Regions from separate parts of the Paenibacillus sp. FSL P4-0338 genome, predicted to be linked through region 2. Evidence: riboswitches for the same ligand, from Rfam matches in the RefSeq annotation. Region 2 holds a riboswitch; each other region holds the start of a gene.
What was found. A riboswitch is a leader RNA that binds a small molecule or an ion and turns the genes downstream of it on or off. The one in region 2 is predicted to bind cyclic di-GMP.
Positions count from the first base shown of each region.

Region 1: another riboswitch for cyclic di-GMP. It lies ahead of MKZ07_RS11700 (thiamine pyrophosphate-binding protein); the one in region 2 lies ahead of MKZ07_RS26835 (transglutaminase-like domain-containing protein).
Region 3: another riboswitch for cyclic di-GMP. It lies ahead of MKZ07_RS25575 (anti-repressor SinI family protein); the one in region 2 lies ahead of MKZ07_RS26835 (transglutaminase-like domain-containing protein).

Region 1 is NZ_JBBOCG010000001.1:2,627,762-2,632,978, forward strand. Features, by position in the region: gene MKZ07_RS11690 (helix-turn-helix transcriptional regulator) at 1-819, shown strand, start outside; gene MKZ07_RS11695 (methyl-accepting chemotaxis protein) at 893-2,143, shown strand; cyclic di-GMP riboswitch class I at 2,645-2,741, shown strand; gene MKZ07_RS11700 (thiamine pyrophosphate-binding protein) at 2,858-4,501, shown strand; gene MKZ07_RS11705 (carboxymuconolactone decarboxylase family protein) at 4,551-4,931, shown strand; gene MKZ07_RS11710 (hypothetical protein) at 5,083-5,217, shown strand, end outside.
Region 2 is NZ_JBBOCG010000002.1:640,470-645,686, forward strand. Features, by position in the region: gene MKZ07_RS26815 (phospholipid carrier-dependent glycosyltransferase) at 1-703, shown strand, start outside; gene MKZ07_RS26820 (glycosyltransferase family 2 protein) at 800-1,777, shown strand; gene MKZ07_RS26825 (GtrA family protein) at 1,767-2,171, shown strand; gene MKZ07_RS26830 (class D sortase) at 2,238-2,891, shown strand; cyclic di-GMP riboswitch class I at 3,018-3,099, shown strand; cyclic di-GMP riboswitch class I at 3,173-3,254, shown strand; gene MKZ07_RS26835 (transglutaminase-like domain-containing protein) at 3,268-4,077, shown strand; rRNA gene MKZ07_RS26840 (16S ribosomal RNA) at 4,443-5,217, shown strand, end outside.
Region 3 is NZ_JBBOCG010000002.1:342,474-347,690, forward strand. Features, by position in the region: gene MKZ07_RS25570 (2-oxoglutarate dehydrogenase E1 component) at 1-2,532, opposite strand, end outside; cyclic di-GMP riboswitch class I at 3,029-3,132, shown strand; gene MKZ07_RS25575 (anti-repressor SinI family protein) at 3,167-3,310, shown strand; gene MKZ07_RS25580 (helix-turn-helix domain-containing protein) at 3,457-3,789, opposite strand; gene MKZ07_RS25585 (TasA family protein) at 4,057-4,647, opposite strand; gene MKZ07_RS25590 (TasA family protein) at 4,687-5,217, opposite strand, start outside.

The DNA.
Region 1 (5,217 bases), on a different contig from region 2:
GGTATTCCCGTGCTGGCGGAACGCGGCCGGGAAGGCGGCTGGAAGCTGGCTGAAGGCTACCGGAATTCCCTCAGCGGAATGAACACCAAGGAGATTGCCGCGCTGCTGGTGCCCGCTGATCCGGCGATTCTGCACGCTCTGGGCATTCAGGAGGAGTTCTCCTCGGCCGCCCGTAAGCTGCAGGCTGCCGCTACCAGGCAGCCCGTCTCTGCTTTCAGCTTCCTCAGCCAGCGGATTCACATCGATGGAGCCGGATGGCATCCCTCCGGAGAGACCTATCCCTGCCTTGCCGTTTTACAGGGAGCCTTATGGGAGAACCGCAAGGTGAGCATCACCTATCTGCGCGGGGAGGATGTTGCCGAGCGGCTGGTTGCACCGCTGGGGCTGGTAGTCAAGCGCGGCGTCTGGTACTTGGTCGCGGGGCATGACGGTGAGATGCGGACCTACAGGGTCTCCAGAATTACTGAGGCCAAAGTCACAGCTGAGTCTTTTGAGCAGCCGGAGGATTTCGTCCTGTCTGAGTACTGGGAGACCTCCACCGCAGCGTTCAAGTCTGCCTTGCCCCGGTACCCCGCCAGCCTGCTTGTCAGGGATCACACGATGAAGGAGCTCCAGAGGGAACGATACGTCGCCCTGTTGCACCAGGAGCCTTCTGAGGCCCCTGGCTGGATCAGGGCCGAGGCCGAATTCAACACGCCGGAGTCTGCACGCCGGATGATCCTCTCCCTGGGTCAGGGCATCAAGGTGACCGCACCGCCTGAGCTTGTAGATACTGTTGCTTCAGCTCTGCGTGAAGCGGCAGCATTATACGATTTTTAATAATAGACCAAATGCACTAGTATCCCCTATAATATTACAATACACATTATTATTTATAGGGGGACTCTACATTATGGACTGGATGAACAAGCTGCCGTTGAAACAAAAAATCGTCACCGGATGTTACCTGGTTGCCGCTTTATTCGCTGTCCCTGTTTTAATCACACTAATCCTTATGGACAGGCTGCTCATCGGCATTATTCTTGTCGCCGTTCTGGCAGCGCTGACTTACCCGCTTGCGCGCTTCATTGAGAGAACGCTTACATCTTCATTCGAAGACATCTCCAATGTAACACACACCATTGCCAAAGGCGACTTCACCAGCCGTGCCGACGAGAGCGGCTCTATGGGTGACATTAGCCGGTCCTTCAACACCATGATTGACAAGCTCAAAAAAATCCTCACCGATGCCTCACAGATTACCCGGCAGGTTATGGACGCCAGCCGCGGGATTGAAGACAAGAATCAGAATCTGAAATTTGTCATGGCGCAGGTGGCCTCCTCCTCCAATGAACTGGCTCTCGGCGCTAACGAAATCTCAGTGGATATTGCTGATATGACCGAATCGATCAAGGATATCGAAATCAAAGTCTCCAATTATACGAATTCCACCAAGGAAATGAATAGACGATCTGTACATACGCTGGAATTGGTTGAACAGGGACGGCAATCGGTGGATACCCAGGCCGAAGGCATGCGCAAGAACATCCAGGCGACCCAGAAGGTGGCGGATACCATTGAAGCCCTGTCACAGAACGCGCGCGGCATTACGATGATTACCAAGACGATTACCGAAATTGCCGAACAGACCAATCTGCTGTCGCTCAATGCCTCTATTGAAGCAGCCCGTGCAGGCGAGCATGGCCGTGGCTTCGCTGTCGTTGCCCAGGAGGTCCGCAAGCTGGCTGAGGAATCCACCGCTTCAACCAAAGAGGTATTCGGGCTGGTACGCAGCATTGAATCAGATATCAAGCAGGCCATTGATAATATCGCCATCAACGAAGAGGTAGTCCAGGTACAGAATAAGATGATCACAGAGACGGCCAATATTTTTGCTCAGATCGTACATAGTGTCCAATACATAACCGAGCAGATCGCCTCCTTCTCCGCAGAGAGTGACCTTATGCTGGAGAGCGCGCTTAAGATCTCCGGGGCGATCGAGAATATCTCAGCCATCACCCAGGAGACCGCCGCAGGGACCGAAGAGGTATCCGCAGCGATGAACGAACAGATTCACGCTCTGCAATCCGTAGCTGAGGAGACAGAGAAGATGACTTCCGCTGTCTTTAACTTGCAAAAAACAATTCATATTTTCAAATTCTAACCTTAACCAAAAGAGACACATCTGCGGGATTTCCTGCAGATGGTGTCTCTTTTTCTGTGCAAAACTAAGATTGTTATGTAATATTCACAAATTGTTGAAATTGTGCATAAGGGTAAAAAATCCGCTTTGCACTTCTTTACTATAGTCGTTCTATAGGCATAGCTTGTCTATAAGGCATCACCGCACACATACAATACTTAAGTCCTATAAGTGGATTTTACAATGCTGTATATCTAGTGAATTCTTAACATTTTACAGTAAATCAGGAATGTAATGAGGCTTTATGCTTACTCCTCATAATAATAGCCCTAAATATCCATTTGCATTTTAAGACTTTAGCCTTCCAAAGGGAAAAATTTTCAAAAGTTTGAAAATCCAAATATTCATCCATTTCCACTCCTGAATATTCGTCAAATTCCGAGTTTCTTCTCATCGGGGTTATTGACAAAAGAGGAGTGAGGAATATATTGTAAAGGAAAATTCTTCACAGATTCATTTATAATCGCATACCGGCAAAATTCACCGAAAGGGAATGACGCAAAGCCATGGATCTACAGTCTCATTTCTGAAGTGGGATCATGACAGCCAGGTTGCTGAAAAACTGTAAACGCCTTAGGTTATGCGTTTGATTATGGTGATTCGTGCAACAGACCTGTGCTCCTATGTTGAGTACAGGTTTTCTATTGCTGACTAATACAAATAACAACTTGCGGGGTGGATGTTCTGAAGACAGTTGCAGATTATATGGCGGAAGCATTACGCAATTTGGGAGTCACACATTCTTTTGGAATCATAGGCAAATCTATTTGCCCCATCGCTTTGAAACTGGTTGACTATGGTATTGAGTTCATCCCCGGCCGGCACGAGTCTAGCTCCGGCTTCGCTGCCGGCGGTTATGCTCTGAAGACCGGCAGCCTCGGAGTAGCCTTCGGCACTTCCGGTCCGGGCGGAACGAATCTGCTCACCGCAGCAGCGCATGCCAAGGCCAATAATCTTCCCGTCCTCTTCATCACCGGCCACCAGTCCATCAAGGAGCTGGGCATTCCCCAATGTCAGGATTCCACTTCCTATCTGGCTGATTTGGCGGATATGTTCCGGCCGGCCACCCTCTTCAGCAAGCTCGTTGAACGCGGGGATCATTTCAGCACCATTTTCAATCATGCCCTATCCATCGCCCTCGGTGACCAAAAAGGTCCGGTTCATCTCTGCATTCCGTTTGATGTGCAGACAGAGCGGCTTGCGGAATGCCGGATTGTTCTGCCGGAACGTGAAGGGCTGGTCAGCTATCAGAACTATGAACGGGTCAGCTCGGCGATCAATGAATCCGCTAGACCCCTGATCATTGCCGGTAAGGGCGTCAACCGCTCAGGAGCACATCAGGAACTGGTCCAGCTGGCCGAGACCTTTAACATACCTGTGGTCACCTCTCCAGGCGGCAAAGGCGCTATAGCTTACGATCATCCGCTCTACCATGGTCCAATAGGCGTCGGCGGCTCCTCGCATGGAGATGAACTGATGAACAACAGCGACCTCTTCATCGTTCTGGGGTCCCGCCTCAGCGATATGACCATCTGCAACCTGAAGCCGGAGAATCATCCGCGGCAGCTGATCCAGTTCGATGTAGACCCGACCTTTGTCGGTAAAATACTCACCTCATCTACTATTGCTGTCGGCGGAGACTTAAGGGACAACCTGGCTCTGTATCTCCAGAAGCTGGACTTCTCAGCGGTTACCAAGCATGAAATCACAGTCTCGAATGATTACAATGATGAGCTTCCCGTACTGGCGGGGCTCTCTCTGGCTTCGGTAATGAGCACGATGAGCGAATTGATTCCTTACAACAGCAGCGTGTTTGTAGATGACGGCAGCCATGGATTCAATGCTGTGAAATGGTTCAATGTGCGCAGGCCCGGCAGCTTCATATTCGATGCCTACTTTGCCTGCATGGGCAATTCAATTGGCATGGCGATCGGCGCCAAGACGGCCTCTCCCGGTGAGACGGTCTTCTGCATTACCGGGGACGGCTGTTTTATGATGCTCGGAACTGAAATAAACACAGCTGTTTGCAAGGACATTCCGGTGATTTTCATCGTGGTGAATAATATGCAGCTGGATATGGCGCTTAAGGGGATGGAGAAGACCACCGGCCGGATTGACGGTACGATCTTCGAGGTTCCAATGAATGCCGTGAAATTCGCTGAATCTCTGGGTGCAGCCGGCTTCCGCTGTGAGACGCAGGAGGAGTTCGCCGCTGCCATCCGCGAAGCTGTAGCGCTTAACAAGCCAGCTGTCATTGAATTGCTGACTGACCGCGATGAAATGCCACCTACGGCTCACCGCACGCTGGATCTTACGTAAGCAAGCCTTATTGCACACCGTTTCTAACCTACTATCAGGAGGCCATAGCGTGAACAAGAACACGAACAGCGGACTCGATCATTTCACTAATCTCTCTGGAGATTATGGGGCCAAGGCCCTAGCTCCGATCAAAGAGCATTTTCCGGAACTAGCCGAATATATCATGGGCAATGCTTATGGCGATATTTTTCAACGGACCACGATTGGCTCTGACTGGAAAGAGATCGCGGTGATCTCGTCTCTGATTACGATGGGGCAGTATGAGCAGTTAGGTGTTCATTATGTAATGGCGCTCCGTGTTGGCATGACTGTTGAGCAGATCAAGGGCGTGCTGCTTCATCTGGTCCCTTGCGTCGGTGCTCCCCGGGTAATTTCGGCCTTTAATGTGCTGCTGGATACCCTGGAGGAAATCAAAGAAAAATCTTCATAAATCTACAAATTTCGACTTTTCGATTGCGCATTTCAGCATGCTCCGGTTATAATGAAGGCAAAATATCCCAAATTCGAATGCAATTTGTCGAATATAGTCACAAATATCATGTTTTGGGGGTATTTCAAATTACACTTAGGGAGAGATCAACATGGGACAATTTATTTTGAAGACAGACACTGCGAAGAAAGTAATCAATATCGAGCTGGAGGGAACCTTCTCTAACGAGGACGGACTCAAATCCATACAGGCTTACCAGCAGACCATCAACCCCATTAGCCCTGCT
Region 2 (5,217 bases):
GGAGCTCAAAGCCGCCTGCAGGACTGCAGATCAGTCCTTCTGGAAGAATACAGTGATCACCTTGGCTAGCTGTATAGGATTCTTCATTGTCATTCCAGGGATCGTATATAGTTTGTCCTTCATTCCTTCACTGTCTGCGTCGGCAGAGGGCTTCACCGTTAAGGGGCTGATTGATGCCCAGAAGAATATGTACAACTATCACAGCCAGCTTGTAGCAACACATCCGTTCGCCTCCTCCTGGTGGGAGTGGCCGTTCATGAAGCGTCCTGTGTGGTTCTTCAGCGGCGGCGAAGGCTTACCCGCAGGCAAGACGAGCAGCATAGTAACGATGGGCAATCCGCTGATCTGGTGGACAGGAATCTTCGCGATGCTGGCTGCCGTATGGTTCACTGTGAAGCGCCGGGACAAGAACCTGTACATGATCTGGATCGGCTTCTTCTCACAATATGTTCCCTGGATGCTTGTGCCGCGTGAGACGTTCCTGTACCATTACTTTGCGATGGTGCCGTTTATGATTCTATCCATTGTGTACATCCTGAAGCTGCTTGACAGCAGGTTCCAGGGTGCCAGATACCTGCGGTACGCCTATGTTGCGGCCGCAGCCATCCTGTTTGTAATGTTCTATCCGGTATTGTCCGGCATGCAGGTGAACAGCAGTTATATCATTCAAGTACTTCGCTGGTTCCCTTCCTGGGTATTCTAGGAGGGGAGCTGTAAGAGCCGTATATTTGTTCAAAGCTGATGTTGATGAGGTGCATCAAGGAAGCTGTGGCTTACAATAAATTTAGGAGGAACCCTTGTGAAGGCCAGATATAGTGTAATTGTCCCCATGTATAATGAGGAGGAAGTCATTCAGGTAACCTACGAGCGGCTCAAAAAAGTAATGGATGAGTGCGGGGATACCTATGAGCTCGTGTTCGTCAATGACGGCAGCCGGGACCGTACGGCTGAGATTATACGCGGAATCAGTAATGCGGATGAGCATGTCAAGCTGATTGACTTCTCCCGTAACTTCGGCCACCAGGTGGCGATTACAGCGGGCATGGATTATGCTGAAGGTCAGGCTGTTGTGGTGATTGACGCAGATCTCCAGGACCCGCCGGAGGTCATCCTGCAGATGATCGCCAAGTGGAAGGAAGGCTATGAGGTAGTCTATGCCAAGCGGCTGAAGCGCCACGGAGAGACCTTCTTCAAGAAGGTGACAGCCAAAATCTTTTACCGTCTGCTCAGCAGCATGACCAGTGTGGAGATTCCCACAGATACCGGGGACTTCCGGCTGATCGACCGTAAGGTCTGCGATGTGCTGCGCGGCCTGAAGGAGAAGAACCGTTATGTGCGGGGGCTGGTGAGCTGGGTTGGCTTCCGGCAGACCATGGTGGAATATGTGCGGGAGGAACGCTTCGCCGGGGAGACAAAATATCCGCTCAAAAAAATGATCCGCTTTGCGCTCGACGGAATCACCTCCTTCTCGCATAAGCCGCTCAAAATCGCCTCCTATGTCGGCTTCTTCCTGTCCTTCTCCAGCTTCATTTACCTGTTCCTGGTTTTATTCCAGAAGGTTTTCACCTCCTGGACCGTGCCGGGCTGGGCATCCATTGTGGGAGTTAACCTGCTGTTTAACGGCATTGTGCTGATGCTGCTGGGCGTCATTGGGGAATACATCGGACGGATCTATGACGAATCGAAGGATAGACCACTCTATATCGTAAGCGAGACCAGAGGCTACCCGGAGACAGAGGCTGAAGACACCCGGAAGGAAAGCGATTATGCAAGATAAGGCTTGGCGCGCAGGCATGATCCAGTTTCTGAAATTTAATGCGGTGGGCCTGCTTAATACATTCATAGATTTTGCGGTATTTACCCTGCTGCATTCCCTGGGGATGCTTAACACCCCCGCACAGATTATTTCCTACAGCGCCGGGACGGCCAACAGCTTTTTCTGGAATAAGAAGGTGACCTTTAAGGGAAGGGACAGAGGCGGGAATGGCGGCTTTGACCGGATGCAGCTGGTGAGATTTATTGTGCTGAATCTGCTGGTACTGGGCATTTCGGTGCTGCTGATTCATCTTCTGACTGACCGGCTGGGGATACAGGTGCTACTGGCCAAGGTGCTGGTTACCTTCATAACAGTGATCATTAATTTCTTTGGAAGCCGGAAATGGGTATTCTAAAGAGACAGTATATATTCCCCGTATCCTGCGGGGCTGCAGTTATTCTATATTGCGGAGGCGATTGTCATGCGGAAGTTATCCTATTTGATTATACTTGCCGGGGTCCTGATTATGCTCTACCCCAAAGGAAGCGAATGGTACGAGGACCGTCAACAGCAGAAGCTGCTGGAAGAGGCCGAACAGGCTTATAGTGAAATCGTTCCTTCGGCTACGGCTCCTGCCAGCCAGGATCTGAGCAAGCCTTATGCGGAAGTCACCCAGCTGCTCGCGGAAGAGTCTGGTGCGGAAGAGCCGGTGCCCACTGCAGCGCCCGAGATTGAAGTTGGAGGGAAGATCACTGCCATTATTGAAATCGACAAAATCGATCTGAAGCTGCCTGTTCTGGAGGGCGCCACCAAGACCAATATGAAGCATGCTGCGGCGCATATGAAGGAGACAGCTCCGATTGGCGCGGTAGGCAATGCAGCAATTGCGGCACACCGCTCAAGAACGGCAGGGCGGCTGTTCAACAGACTAGATGAGGTCGGTAATGGGGACACCATTACTGTTATTACAAGCGGCCAGGAATACAAGTATGTTGTATATGATGTATCTATTGTAGAGCCTACCGATATTTCGGTACTGAAGGGAAATGATAATGATAAGATTCTGACCCTCATTACCTGTGATCCGCTTGTCAACCCGACCCACAGACTCATCATTCATGCGAAGCTCACCTGAATCTATCAGAACAAGGCGATAAAGGTCGAAAAAACATAAAATTTTAGTATATTTGTGGTGGAATCTAGCAATTTGGGTCTTGCTAATAGAGATGTGTATGGTAAAATAGAACTATCAAAAGCTAATGCACGATAACGGCAAACCTATCGAAAGGTAGGGACGCAAAGCTAGAGGGCCTTCCCGTCATGGATGGCAGCCAGCTACCGAATGAAGAGGCTTTTTTTGTTTGTTTTAATTCAGAATCTGTCATTATGTGGTAGTAGATTGGACAGATAAAGCTTATACGATAACGGCAAACCTATCGAAAGGTAGGGACGCAAAGCTAAAGGGCCTTCCCGTCATGGATGGCAGCCAGCTACCGAAAGGGGTTTTATCCATGAAAAAGTTTTATTTAATGCTAATTACACTTTTTGTAATCGTCACTTCCGTGCAGACAGGCACTGCTCAAGCTGCTAATGCAGATTCAAGCTGGTTAAATGTTGGACAACTTGATCAAGGGGTTATCGGGGTTTCGTACGATGTTCCTAAGGACAAGAAGATGAAGCTCATGATTACCAAGGACAATAACAGCTATACTTACAACTTATACACCTCCAAGCCGAACGAGACGTTCCCGCTGCAACAAGGAAACGGCTCTTACAAGGTATCCGTTCTTGAGAATACTACGGGCAACAAATACAAAGTGCTATCTTCCGAGACTGTCTCTCTTTCAATGAGCAATGTGAATGCCGTATATTTGAGCTCTGTACAGAATGTTAAGTGGAGTTCTTCCGATAAATCCGTTCAAAAGGCAGCCCAGCTTACAAAGGGTCTGACCACAGATGCAGACAAAGTTAAGGCTATCTACAATTACATCGTAGCTAACGTGAAATATGACTACTCTCTGGCTAACAGCGTAAGCACAGATTATATTCCGAACAACGATAACACGCTGGCTACCAACAAAGGGATCTGCTACGATTACGCATCCTTGTTCGCTACTATGCTCCGCAGTGAAGGTATTCCAACCAAATTGGTTATGGGAAATACAAGCTATGTAACTTCATACCATGCCTGGAACGAAGTGTTCCTAAATGGCAAATGGGTAACGATTGATACTACAGTAGATGCAGGTCTGGGCAAGAACACAGTATCAACAGAACTGGTCAAAGCAGCAAGCAAATACACTGCAGCGAAATTCTACTAAGAATAGCTGTGAACTATAGCATTACCTGAGAATAACCCGCTTAATCATTAAGCGGGTTATTTTTATTTATATAAAGGTTGCTTTTTAATAGAAGGATAGGTTATTATAAGTAAGCGTTGTTGGAGCGGCAAAGGAAATGAGAATTACTTAAATAAGTAATTTCAAAAATAAAGCTTGCATTGCTCGGATGAACGTGATATATTATAAGAGTTGCTGGTGACGCGGTAAGCGGCGCTGATAACGAGCTTGATCTTTGAAAACTGAACAACGAGTGAGTATCGGAGATCACTTCGGTGAGATCCAAATTAGAGAATGTAAATTCTCGTCAGATGTTTCAAAATGAGCAATCGCTCTTTCTAAATACCAATTTGGAGAGTTTGATCCTGGCTCAGGACGAACGCTGGCGGCGTGCCTAATACATGCAAGTCGAGCGGAGTCTGAAAGGAAGCTTGCTTCCTTTCAGACTTAGCGGCGGACGGGTGAGTAACACGTAGGCAACCTGCCCTCAAGCCTGGGATAACTACCGGAAACGGTAGCTAATACCGGATAATTTCTTTTTTCTCCTGAGGAGAGAATGAAAGGCGGAGCAATCTGCTGCTTGGGGATGGGCCTGCGGCGCATTAGCTAGTTGGTGGGGTAATGGCCCACCAAGGCGACGATGCGTAGCCGACCTGAGAGGGTGAACGGCCACACTGGGACTGAGACACGGCCCAGACTCCTACGGGAGGCAGCAGTAGGGAATCTTCCGCAATGGGCGCAAGCCTGACGGAGCAACGCCGCGTGAGTGATGAAGGTTTTCGGATCGTAAAGCTCTGTTGCCAGGGAAGAACGTCCGGTAGAGTAACTGCTGCCGGAGTGACGGTACCTGAGAAGAAAGCCCCGGCTAACTACGTGCCAGCAGCCGCGGTAATACGTAGGGGGCAAGCGTTGTCCGGAATTATTGGGCGTAAAGCGCGCGCAGGCGGTTATTTAAGTCTGGTGTTTAAACCTTGGGCTCAACCTGAGGTCGCACTGGAAACTGGGTGACTTGAGTACAGAAGAGGAAAGTGGAATTCCACGTGTAGCGGTGAAATGCGTAGATATGTGGAGGAACACCAGTGGCGAAGGCGACTTTCTGGGCTGTAACTGACGCTGAGGCGC
Region 3 (5,217 bases), 300 kb from region 2:
CGTTGCTTCCAGCTCCGTCTGCAGGTCGATGGCCACCTTGCCGCTGCATACCACGAGGCGCTTCACGGCTTCCAGCTTACTGCCGAGCAGCGGCTCGGGAAGAACCGGCTGGAAGGTGCCCGAAGCGAGGTCAGCTCCGGCTGAGGTGCTGCGCGTGTTACGGATCAGGCTCTTCGGCGCCATGATCACCAGCGGCCGGGCATCCGGTTGTCCGCAGAGTGCGGCCTGACGGCGGAGCAGATGGAAATACTGAGCAGCAGTGGTCAGGTTGGCTACAGTCCAGTTCTCCTCAGCGGAGAGCTGGAGGAACCGTTCCATTCGGCCGCTGGAATGCTCTGGTCCTTGGCCTTCATAGCCGTGAGGCAGCAGGATCGTCAGATTGCTGCGCTGCGTCCACTTGGCGCGGCCGGCGGAAATGAACTGGTCAATAATGACCTGAGCGGCATTGGCGAAGTCGCCGTATTGAGCCTCCCAGATGACGAAGGTCTCCGGTGCGAACACATTATAACCATATTCGAAGCCAAGGACAGAGGCCTCGGACAGCGGACTGTTGTAGACGCCGAATGAAGCGCCGGCATCACTCAGCTGATGCAGCGGAGCATAGAGTTCCCCGTTCTCGCTGTCATGCAGCACCAGATGACGGTGGGCGAACGTGCCGCGCTGTGCATCCTGTCCGCTGAGGCGGATCGGCGTGCCATCCTTCAGGATGGTAGCGAAGGCAAGTGTCTCTGCCAGCGCCCAGTCTACCCGCTCTCCGTCATTCAGCGCATCCTTGCGGCGCTGCAGAATCCGTTCCAGCTTCGGATAGACCTTGAAGCCGGCCGGTACGCGCAGCAGCTCACGGTTAATCTCCTGCAGACCGGCAAGAGGGAAGGCAGTCGGACGCTGCTGGGGACTGTCGTTATCCAGCGCGACGGCGGTTTTGGACTCCGCATTCTTGTGCTTGCCTTCCTTCATCTGGTCAAAGGCCTGCTGGAGGACGCTCTCTGCCTCGGCAATCATGTTCTTCAGATCATCTGCTGTAATTACCTTCTCGCGCTCCAGGCGTTCTGCATAAGCGCGGTACACAGTAGGGTGGTTACGCACTTTGCCGTACACAATCGGCTGGGTGGTCTCAGGATCATCCATTTCATTATGCCCGTGGCGGCGGTAGCCGATCAGATCAATCAGGAAGTCCTTCTTGAACATATGGCGGTAAGCACTGGCCAGACGTACTGCGGCAATGCAGGCTTCCGGGTCATCGGCATTGACATGCACGACCGGAATCTCATACCCTTTGGCCAAGTCGCTGGCATAATGGGTGGAGCGGGAATCCTCGCTCTCTGTGGTGAATCCGATCCGGTTATTGACGATAATATGCACGGTGCCGCCATTCTGATAACCCTGCAATTTGCCGATATTAAGCGTCTCAGCGACAATGCCCTCTCCAGGGAAGGCGGCATCGCCGTGCATCAGCACAGCCATGGCCTTGCTTGTGTTCAGCTTAGGCAGTCCCGGATCGTTGCGCTCTTCCTGTGCGGCGCGTGTGAAGCCCTCGACGACAGGGTTAACGAATTCAAGATGGCTCGGGTTATTGGCCAGTGTGATCCGGGTGCGCACGGTCTCGCCTTCGCGGACGGCACGGTCAGCCCCGAGATGATACTTCACATCACCGCTCCAGCCGTAGGTCACGCCCATGGAGCCTTCCGAAGGGAACAGTTCCTTGTTCGGCGAATGATGGAATTCCGAGAAAATAATATCATAAGGCTTGCCCAGAATATGAGCCAGCACATTAAGTCTTCCGCGGTGGGCCATGCCCATCAGGATATGCTCTGCGCCGTCATGCGCGGCGGCCCGCACAATCTCATCCAGCATCGGCACGAGGGCATCATTGCCCTCCAGGCTGAACCGCTTTTGGCCGACGAAGGTCTTGTGCAGGAAGGTCTCGAAATGCTCCACCTGAACCAGCCGCTTCAGCAGCTCTTTGCGCTCTGTATTATTCAGCGGGGCAGGGGAGGTCATCGATTCCGCCTGGCTGTTGAGCCAGCGCAGCTCGCGTTCATCATGCACATGCCCGAATTCATAGGCAATGGTCTGGGTATAGGCCTGACGCATTCTGTGGACGGCATCCATCGCGGTATGCACATCTGCAGGGGCATTATCCCAGATCAGCGAAGCGGGCAGAGCATTAAGATCCTCGCGGGTAAGCTCGTAGGTCTCCAGCTCCAGCCATTTGGCCATCGGGTTCTTGCTGCGCTCCAGCGGGTCAATGTCTGCGGCCATATGGCCATATATTCGAATATTGGCGATCAGCTTCGAGGCCTTGACAGCCTTCTTGAGCCACTCGGCATCTGCTGATACGGCAGGCCTTGGAGCCCTCTCGGCATCGGGTGCCAGTGGAGGGGGGCCGGATACGGTGAAGAGATCGCGGTAATGTTGTTCAACAGAAGAGGGGTCCTTGACAAATTGCTCATATCTTTCTTGGATGTAGCCCAGATTGGGGCCGTAGTATTTGCTCCATACTGTGTCGTTATAGGGCTCTTTGACTGCCATGAATAGGTCCTCCTAACGGATAAACTCCACGCGAGGCATCCAGTGTGCCACTTGGCGGAGCTGCAAATGTTTGCGGTTTCATTCTCATCCTATTGTGCTACTTTCCGGCGGGGTAATCAATTCATACTTTCGGTCAATCCGTTCGCAATTCGGCATGATTCATTACAGTATTCATACGGAACTATCATAAATAGAAATAAATCCATATCACTGTCCGTTATCTATACAGATGGGTAATTGTCTCTATACGATGTTGCGTGGTGCGGTAAAGCGGAGTAGTTAGAGTTCCCTTTAGCATAATTAAACTATTACTTAGGGTTTGAACTTGGAACTGGAAATATTTATACAAGCCGCTGGCAATTTCAGCTAAGTTTCCTCACATTTTATCATAAAAAAATTCCAGAAAACGACACACTAATCGCGTATGATCTTGTATAATGTTATTGCGGAGAACGGTTTCATCGATTCTTGCCAGATCCTTTCATGATGGAAAGGGTCCAGTAAAAGGTAAACCTGCCGAAAGACAGGGGCACAAAGTCTCGGATCTAACGTAGAGATACTACAAAGTAGCAATACTACTATGATGGCCGGACTGCCTGGGGACGCGAAAATTCTAGGAGGAGATTTCTTGGATATGTCCAACCAGGGGAATGACGAGCTGCAGGCAGTAGATCTGGATTTAGAATGGGTGCACTTGCTGATGTCTGCCAAGCAGGCGGGGATCGCGGCGGAGGATATCCGCCGGTTTCTAAGTGAAAAGGCACTCCAGGCGATGTAAGGGCGGTCATCATTGTTAGGATACATACAGAAAAGGCACAGCGTCCGGTACGCTGTGCCTTTTCTGTATGCCGCTTGAAAGAATGCCCTCGCCGAAGGCGGCCTCCCTGCCGTGCGGAGTCTTCCTTGAGGCATACGATGCTACGTCTAGTTGTCCTTTTGTTCCATGCGCCATTTCTGGTAATCGAGGAATTCCTTGAATTCGCGTTTGCTTATACCGGAGGCCATAGCCTCCTGAACCAGCCGGAACCATTCCCCGTCCAGTGCCTGTTCTTCCGTCTCTGCCAGTCCGCCATACAGCAGTACATGAATGGATACCTGAAGCGCGTCTGCGATTTTTTCGATGAATTGAATGGAGGGGTTGGATTGAATATTCCGTTCCACATTACTGAGGTATGATTTCGCCACATCAGCCTTATCCGCAAGCTCGGATAGCGAATAGCCCTTCTCCAGCCGGAGTTTGTGGATGCGGCTTCCCATAGTATCTGACACGATTACAACGCCCTCCGTACTTTTTTGGTAAAAGATAAGAAGTGATATGCTTCGCGCTATACCGTAGCCCTATCTTTCTCGCAGAAACGGTGCCGCTCTTTAAAAAGAAGACAAAGCCGTTTCCACTTGTCAGTATAACAAAAATCTGCAAATCGGACAAAAATCCTTGAACCCGGAAGCGGGGAAAAGGAAACGGCATACCCGGCCCGGATGGGGGAGGATATGCCGTTCTTGATCGATAAATGCAGCTTTGGCCTACTTGGCTTCTCCCACTCCTTGAAGTGCATCGAAGGTCCAGTTCAATGCTAAGCCGTCACCCTGGAAAATATTCTGATCGAGCGTATTGTCCACGAACTCGAAGGCGATCTTGAAGGTCTTGGACCCGGCTGCGGCAATCCCTCCCGGCAGTATACCTGCTGCTACGAGATCGTAGCTGGGGGTGTTTTTCAGATCCTTCAGGGAGATCTCGGACAGCACATGACCGCTTAATGAACCGCCGGTGTATGAATTATCGAGGAGCTTGACCTTGAAGTGGTCTCCGAGATCCTGGCCTGCGTTATCGCCCTTGGCATCGGTCACGGTGTAAGTGGTGGCAAGCTTGAGGAATTTGATATCCAGTGTGCCGTCATTGGACAAGGTGAAGGTGCGGACGGTATAGTCTCCCGGCTTCAGATTCGTCAACGCTACCGGAGTATTGAAGGAAGAGCCAAGCTTCAGCGTACCTGCGGCGAAGGTTGCCGTGCTGGTGGCTGTGGAGCTGAAGTAAGCGAACGTGCCCCCGCCGATTAAAGACAAACCCAGTGCTGCTGATGCTACGCCAAGACCCAATGTTTTTTTGATACCCATGATTAATTTCCTCCTCGAATGGTTTGTTTTGTTGGTAAATTATTTGAGACTGCCTTTTTCCTGGTTGGCTTCAAAATTCAGCGTCAGCGCAAGCGTATCGCCCTGATAATAGTTCTGCGGCTGGAGAGTCTCCTTGAAGGCGAATTGAATGAGCAGATTATCGGAGGTTCCGGCTTTAATGCCGGACTTCTCTCCGCCCAGGATCGCTCCGAGAATTCCCCGGGCCACCAGATCGGGACTCTGCTTCTCCAAATCGGCCAGCGAGATGACCAGAAGCGGCGCTTCTTGCTTATCCTTGTTCGCGAGGAAGGTCACAATAATATCATCCTTGAAATTATGGGAGCCGTTGTCTCCCAGAGCGTCTGTAATGACCGATGAGGTGCGCAGCACTACTTTCGGAATGTTAAGCGTCCCGTCATTTATAAGCTTGAAATCTCTTAAGATGCTGTCTCCCGGCTTGAGGTTGCTGAGATTAACAATGACAGAGGGATCAGACTTCAGTGATAAAGTTCCGTTGTTAAAAGAAGATGAGGTAGTAGAGGTGCTGCTGAAGTAAGCGAAGGTGCCTCC